2 regions of the Rhizobium sp. BR 314 genome follow, and region 1 is predicted to be linked to the other one. Evidence: riboswitches for the same ligand, from Rfam matches in the RefSeq annotation. Region 1 holds a riboswitch; the other holds the start of a gene.
The links. Region 1 has a riboswitch for cobalamin ahead of cobU (bifunctional adenosylcobinamide kinase/adenosylcobinamide-phosphate guanylyltransferase). Riboswitches for the same ligand answer to the same signal wherever they lie in the genome.
Positions count from the first base shown of each region.

Region 2: another riboswitch for cobalamin. It lies ahead of nrdH (glutaredoxin-like protein NrdH); the one in region 1 lies ahead of cobU (bifunctional adenosylcobinamide kinase/adenosylcobinamide-phosphate guanylyltransferase).

Region 1 is NZ_JARWLA010000004.1:321,659-325,586, reverse strand. Features, by position in the region: gene cobN (cobaltochelatase subunit CobN) at 1-395, opposite strand, end outside; gene cobW (cobalamin biosynthesis protein CobW) at 405-1,454, opposite strand; gene cobU (bifunctional adenosylcobinamide kinase/adenosylcobinamide-phosphate guanylyltransferase) at 1,461-1,985, opposite strand; cobalamin riboswitch at 2,127-2,526, opposite strand; gene QD461_RS08605 (chloride channel protein) at 2,706-3,928, shown strand, end outside.
Region 2 is NZ_JARWLA010000007.1:181,025-184,952, reverse strand. Features, by position in the region: gene QD461_RS12615 (hypothetical protein) at 1-458, opposite strand, end outside; cobalamin riboswitch at 622-839, shown strand; gene nrdH (glutaredoxin-like protein NrdH) at 1,091-1,309, shown strand; gene nrdI (class Ib ribonucleoside-diphosphate reductase assembly flavoprotein NrdI) at 1,320-1,715, shown strand; gene nrdE (class 1b ribonucleoside-diphosphate reductase subunit alpha) at 1,703-3,856, shown strand; gene nrdF (class 1b ribonucleoside-diphosphate reductase subunit beta) at 3,881-3,928, shown strand, end outside.

The DNA.
Region 1 (3,928 bases):
AGATCATCGAGCGCAACATTGGAAAAAGGCGTCAGCCCCGGATCGGGCTTCGAATCCCCCGGCAGCACCGCAATCAAGGCACCCTGACGCGCCGCACAGGCATGCAGCGCCTCCAACGCGTAATGGAAGTAGCTTGCGCCTCCCAGCGCCCGCACGATGATCAGCTTCGCATGCCGGGCCGTCCTGTCGACATAGGTATCGACGGACATCGGATGCTTGAGGCTCATCAGGCTCGCAAGCCGAAGGGAGCGACCACCCTCGCCGTGCGCTGCGGCAATCGCCGCAAGCTCGGTGTCGGCGGCCGATAGAAAGAGGATATCGCCGGGCGATTGCCCGAGGTCGATCGCCTCCTCGCCGTCGCTGATCGTTCCCTTTTGAGCTAGGAGAAGGTGCATGGACTGACCTTAGACCAGCGCTTCGATCGCCTTGCGAACGATCGCCTCGTCCATCTCGTGCAGACCGATGACCACAAGCCGGGTTGCACGCGCTTCGCCCGGTGTCCAGGCGCGATCGAAGTAGGTATCGATACGGCTACCGACGGCCTGCAGCTGCAGGCGCATGGACTTGCCGGGGACATCGACGAAGCCCTTGAGGCGCAGCACGTCATGCTCGGCGATCACGCCCCTCAGCGCATCGACAAAGGCGGCCGGGTCGGCAATGGGGCCGAGTTCGACGACGAAGCTATCGAATTCGTCGTGGTCGTGCGGCGTGCCGTCCTCATGCTCCAGCTCGTGATGCGATTTGCGGTTGACGATATCGTCTTCCGTGCCGATGCCGAGGCCGAGCAATACGGCCGCCGGCACGTCGCCGTTCTTCGCTTCGATGATCGTCGGCTTGCGGGCGGTGCGCGAGGCGACCTCAGCACGGACGCGGCCGAGACCTTCACCGTCGATCAGATCGGTCTTGTTGAGCACGATGAGGTCGGCGCAGGTCAGCTGATCTTCGAACAGTTCTTCGATCGGGCTTTCGTGATCGAGCGAGTCATCCTCGATGCGGCGGGCTTCGACTGCGTCGTGATCGTCGGCAAAGCGACCAGCGGCAACGGCAGCGCTATCGACCACGGTGATCACGCCATCGACGGTAACGTGCGTACGGATATCAGGCCAGTTGAAGGCGGCGACCAACGGCTGCGGCAGCGCAAGGCCCGAGGTCTCGATGACGATGTGGTCCGGGCGCGAATCGCGCTCCAGAAGTTTCGTCATGGTCGGGATGAAATCGTCGGCGACAGTGCAGCAGATACAGCCGTTGGTCAGTTCGATGATATCGTCTTCGGTGCAGTTCTCTGCGCCACAGCCCTTCAGCACGTCGCCATCGACGCCGAGATCGCCGAATTCATTGATGATCAAGGCAATCTTCTTGCCCGCAGCATTCTGCAGGAGGTTGCGGATCATCGTCGTCTTGCCGGCTCCAAGAAAGCCGGTGATGACGGTGGCGGGAATCTTTTCCTGATTCATTATGGATTAACCCTTCATTTTCAGCGGCAAACCCGCTGCGATAAAATAGACTTCGGCACTTGCCGCCGCGACCATCTGGTGCAGACGGCCGGCATGATCGCGAAACTCGCGCGCCATGCGATTTTCCGGCACGATTCCAAGACCCACCTCGTTGGAGACGAGAACAAGCCGCGATCGCGTCTTTGGCAGGAATTCCGTGAGAGCAGCAAACTCCACCGCCATATCCCGCTCGGCCATCATCAGATTGGTAACCCAGAGCGTCAGGCAATCCACGAGTATTGCGCGCCCTTCAGCGTCGACAGCGGCAAGCTGCGCCACCAGATCGAGCGGCTCCTCATGTGTCCACCACAGGTCGCCGCGATCGGCACGATGCTGCGCGATGCGCTCGCGCATCTCATCGTCCCACGCCCGGCCTGTCGCCACGTAGTGACGTTCAAGCCCGGTGTCCACAATCAGGGATTCGGCGAATCTGGATTTGCCTGAGCGCGCCCCACCAAGAACGAAAACAGCCTGAGAAGTCGAAGAGGACATACGCTATTTCCGCCCGCGCACAACGGGGCGTGTCGGCAGCACGTGGCTGAAACTGGAAAAATGGCGTCTACACGCCGAAAACTCGTCTTGCGCCATGACAACCTCCGTGCTGGCAGCGGAACTCGCGTTCCCGAAACAGGCTTTTCGCCCGGCACGCCTGGCAGGTCTCCTGGCTCGCGGATAAGGCGCCGCGACGGGGGCGGACCGAAACCGGTCGCCCCCGATCGTGCGCCAGCGGGTCTTTCTCACCTTCCCGGCAATCCATCATGAAAAGGCGGACGATTCGTAGAATGAGAGGCGTCCAACCCCGGTTGATCATGATGCCACGCCAGTGGCTTTTCCGACTTGCGCCTACCCCGCCTCGTTCGCCCCATGCGAATCATCGACGAAATAGGCTTCAAACCGAACGAAAGACCCTGACCGCTCTACAGTCGCGGGGTCGGCTGTGATGAGAACGCCCGGATTGGGTCCGTCCCTTCACATTCCCTTTTCATCCCATGCGGCAGATCGCCGCCTAGGAACCATTCGTTATGGCGATCATGATTAGGCTCTCGCCCAGTTCGAGTCAATCAAGGGCGTCATTGCGACATTCTCCGCTTCACGCGCGAACTCGTAGCAAATTCCCCGGAGAGCAGCAGTCTTTTTGCCGCATTTCTTTGATGTTAGGAGTTTATAGAGGTTAAGCTCCCACATTCGAGTAGAATATATCGTCCGCTCCCCATGCTACAGAAATTTCAACCTCGCCGTCTTGGCGTCTTCTCGGTCCTATTCGATCTTGGTCGTTTCAGGGCATTGCTGCGCCGTGGCGAACTGGGGCTTGTTTTTGCCGGCGCATTGGCAGGTGTGACCTCAGGCTGTGCCGTGATTGCGATGAGCTACATCTCGCGCAAGCTGCATAGCCTCATTTACGGCATAACGGACTACGAGCGCCTCAGCTCGGCAGCCGTCGCAATTCCCGACAAGTCGGTACTGCTGATCGCGCCGATCGCCGGCGGCATCATTCTCGGGATTCTTCTCTACATATTGTCGCGCACGCGCAAAAAGCCCATGGTCGACCCGATCGAGGCCAATGCGCTGCATGGCGGCCGCATGTCGCTCACCGACAGTATCATCGTCGCCGTGCAGAACCTGATCTCCAACGGGTTCGGCGCCTCCGTCGGGCTTGAAGCTGGTTATACGCAGCTTGCCGCCGGCATCGCTTCGAAGTTCGGTTACAAGATGCAGATGCGCCGTGCGGATCTGCGCATGCTCGTCGGCTGCGGCGCGGCAGGCGCCATTGCTGCCGCATTCAATGCGCCGCTGACCGGCGCCTTCTACGCCTTCGAGCTGATCATCGGCAGCTATTCCATCCTGACACTGACACCGGTCGTCGTTTCGGCGTTGATCTCCACGATGATCGCCCGGCTGCTCGCGGGCGACGATTTCGCCATCGATATCGATCATTTTGGCGCGATCGTCCCGGCGGACTACCTTCCGGCCGTCCTGCTCGGCGCCTTCTGTGCCGGTATCGGCATCCTGATCATGCAGGGCGTCGCCTGGGTCGAGGAACTGGCGCGCAAGAGCGCCATCGCGATGCCCTTCCGCCCGGCCCTCGGCGGCCTGGTCGTCGGTCTGCTGGCGTTGATCTCGCCGCAGGTCCTGTCGGCCGGCCATGGAGCGTTGCATCTCAATCTGTCCACGGACGTAACGCTGGGCGCGCTCGTCGGGCTTTTCCTCCTCAAGTCGCTCGCGTCAGCCGTATCGATCGGCTCCGGCTTCAGAGGCGGCCTGTTCTTCGCCTCCTTGTTCATGGGCGCGTTGCTCGGCAAGATCTTCGCCTATTGTGCGCCCTATCTCGATCACGCGACTCTGACGCCTGCCGTCTACGCGGTGGTCGGCATGAGTTCGCTGGCTGTCGCCATCATCGGCGGCCCGCTAACCATGACGTTCCTGGCCTTGGAAAT
Region 2 (3,928 bases), on a different contig from region 1:
AGGAGATCCGCCTCCGAGAGGAGGTCGAACTTGCCGCCGCGATCATAAAAGATCGTCACCTCGTTGGCGTGGCTGACCACATGGCCCGGCTTCTCGCCCTTGATCACGGTTGCAATCAGTTTCGGATCGGAAAGGGCGATATCGCGGTGATCGCCATGATCGGAAAGAGATATGCCGGTATCGACTGCTAGTACCACATTCTTTTCGCCCTGTACGGCAAAGACTGTCCTGCCGGATTGGCTGAGCGAAAGGGATGCATATCCTTCGATGTCGAAACGGCCGATCTCCTTGCCGCTCGCGACGTCGATTGCCCGAACCACCGGCAGGCTATGGTCTGCGACGAACAGTCTCCATGTCTCCGATGCGACTTCGTCGTCGGCGAGAGACGAGAATGGCAATAACAATGCGCAGACCAGCGAGGTGGCTGCGAGAAGGTGATTTGAACGAGAGTAAAACATGGATGATCCTTTATGTAATAACATTACATATCAATTGTTATAAAGTAACATCATGGTTGTCCAGCCCCACAGATGCAGGGTTTGGTGGTGCTATCCACACATTATCAACATTCAAATTAAGGCAGGGATGTCGGAACCAGTTGACGCAACTTTAACCTCATATACTATATATAGTGTTCGAGGTTCCTTCGATTCGCAAGAATTGGAGGCTAAGATGGGAATACGGTCGGCAGCCATGATGATTGCCAAGCCGTAGCTGCCCCCGCAACTGTGAGCGGCGAGTGTTCGTTCGAAATGGCCACTGAGACCAGCGTCTTGGGAAGGCGGATCGAATGCTGCGACCCGTGAGCCAGGAGACCTGCCTCGAGCATAACGTCCACGGGCGGGGTGTCCGGATGGCGAGCGAAGGTTCGCGCGGCATGATTGTCGTCGTCTTTGCTCCCGCGAATGCCCCGCATGAATAGCTTCGGGGTGAAGTCCATGTTTTTGAGTACCCATATCCGGCTTCGCGAATGACGGTCGTTTAAGCGACCAGCCGCGAGCTGCATCCGTTTCTGCTGTCATCCCGAATGCGGGCATCCTTTGGTGCCCGGACCCTTTTGCACGCCTATATATAGATACGAGGACATCCAATGGTTACCGTCTACAGCAAGCCCGCCTGCGTACAATGCACTGCGACCACCCGCGCTCTCGACCGCCAGGGCATCGATTACACCATCGTCGACGTTTCCACCGACAGCGAAGCCTACGAGCTGGTGCAGGGCCTCGGCTACCGTCAGGTTCCGGTCGTTATCGCCGGCGAACAGCATTGGGCCGGTTTCCGTCCCGACATGATCAGCGCCCTCGCCTGAGGACTTGAAGGTGGGTGAGCTCGTCTATTTCTCCAGCAGATCCGAGAACACCCATCGCTTCGTTGCCAAGCTTGGCTTGCCGGCCGCTCGCATCCCGCTTTCAGCGGGCGAGGAGCTTAGAGCTGCCCGTCCGTACGTTCTCATTGTCCCGACCTATTGCGGCGAAGGGGGCAAAGGTGCCGTGCCCAAGCAGGTCATCCGCTTCCTCAACGATGCGGATAACCGATCAAATATCCGCGGGGTCATCGCCGCGGGCAACAGCAACTTCGGGGCGACCTACGGTATCGCCGGCAGCATCATCTCCGACAAATGCAAAGTGCCGTTTCTGTATCGGTTCGAGCTTTTGGGGACGGCGGAGGATGTTGCCAATGTCAGACACGGATTGGAACGATTTTGGACACGCTAACGCTTGACCGGCCAGCAAAGGCCACGGAAACGGCACTGGACTATCACGCCCTCAATGCCATGCTGAACCTCTATGACGAGCAGGGTCAAATCCAGCTCGACAAGGACCGCATGGCGGCCAAGCAGTATTTCCTTCAACACGTCAACCAGAACACTGTGTTTTTCCATAACCTGCGGGAGAAGCTGGATTATCTGGTGACTGAAGGCTACTACGAGCAGGAGGTGCTGGATCAGTATTCCTTCAACTTCGTGCGCGATCTCTTCGATCATGCCTATGCGAAGAAGTTCCGTTTTCCGACGTTCCTCGGTGCGTTCAAATATTACACCAGCTACACGCTGAAGACTTTTGACGGAAAGCGCTATCTAGAGCGCTATGAAGACCGTGTCTGCATGGTTGCACTGGCGCTCGCCCGCGGCAGCGAGCAGCTTGCACGCGACATGGTGGACGAAATCATTTCCGGCCGTTTCCAGCCGGCGACGCCAACCTTCCTCAATGCCGGCAAGAAGCAGCGCGGCGAGCTAGTTTCCTGCTTCCTGCTGCGTGTCGAAGACAATATGGAGTCGATCGGTCGCGCCATCAATTCCGCGCTGCAGCTCTCCAAGCGCGGCGGCGGTGTGGCACTGTCTCTCACTAATATTCGTGAGGCTGGCGCCCCGATCAAGCACATCGAAAATCAGTCTTCTGGCATCATTCCCGTCATGAAGCTGCTGGAAGACTCCTTCTCCTACGCCAATCAGCTGGGTGCAAGACAAGGGGCCGGCGCCGTCTATCTGAACGCCCACCACCCCGACATCATGCGTTTCCTCGACACCAAGCGCGAGAATGCCGACGAAAAGATCCGCATCAAGACGTTGTCGCTTGGCGTCGTCATTCCCGATATCACCTTCGAGCTCGCGAAGAACAATGACGATATGTACCTGTTCTCGCCCTATGACGTGGAGCGTGTCTACGGCGTGCCGTTTACCGAAATTTCGGTGACGGAAAAGTACCGCGAGATGGTAGCCGACAGCCGCATTCGCAAGAAGAAGATCAAGGCGCGCGACTTCTTCCAGGTGATTGCCGAAATCCAGTTCGAAAGCGGCTATCCCTACATCATGTTCGAAGACACGGTGAACCGCGCCAACCCGGTCGCTGGCCGCATCACTATGAGCAATCTCTGCTCGGAAATCCTGCAGGTGAGCGAAGCGAGCGAATTTAGCGACGATCTCTCCTACAAGCACATGGGCAAGGACATCTCCTGCAATCTCGGCTCGCTCAACATCGCCGCCGCAATGGACAGCCCGGATTTCGGCAAGACGATCGAAATGTCGATCCGCGCGCTGACCGCCGTCTCCGACATGAGCCACATCTCTTCTGTGCCCTCGATCGAGAAGGGCAACGACGACAGCCACGCCATCGGCCTTGGCCAGATGAACCTGCACGGCTATCTCGCCCGCGAACGCATTTTCTACGGTTCCGAAGAAGGCGTCGATTTCACCAACATCTATTTCTACACCGTGACCTATCACGCCGTCCGCGCCTCCAACTTGCTCGCAGTCGAACGGGGCCAGAGCTTCAAGGGCTTCGAGAATTCGAAATACGCCTCCGGCGAATATTTCGACAAATATACCGGACAAGAATGGAAGCCGGCGACCGCGCATGTGGCCGAGCTGTTCGAAAAGGCCGGCATTGCCATCCCGACGCAGGAAGACTGGTTGGAACTGAAGAAGGCCGTGATGGAAGGCGGGCTCTATAACCAGAACCTGCAGGCCGTGCCTCCCACAGGCTCGATCTCCTACATCAACCACTCGACCTCTTCGATCCATCCGATCGTTTCCAAGATCGAGATCCGCAAAGAAGGCAAGATCGGCCGCGTCTACTACCCGGCCGCCTTCATGACCAACGATAATCTCGACTACTACCAGGACGCCTACGAGATCGGACCGGAAAAGATCATCGATACCTATGCGGCGGCCACGCAGCATGTCGATCAGGGCCTGTCCCTGACGCTGTTCTTCCGCGATACCGCGACCACCCGCGATATCAATAAGGCGCAGATCTACGCCTGGAAGAAGGGTATCAAGACCATCTATTACATCCGTCTTCGTCAGATGGCGCTGTCCGGCACCGAGGTGCAAGGCTGCGTTTCCTGCGCCCTCTGATTTCCGGTTTGAAAGGACATTCCCGTGAACATGCAATTCAAGCCGGCAAGTCGTATCCGTGCGATCAACTGG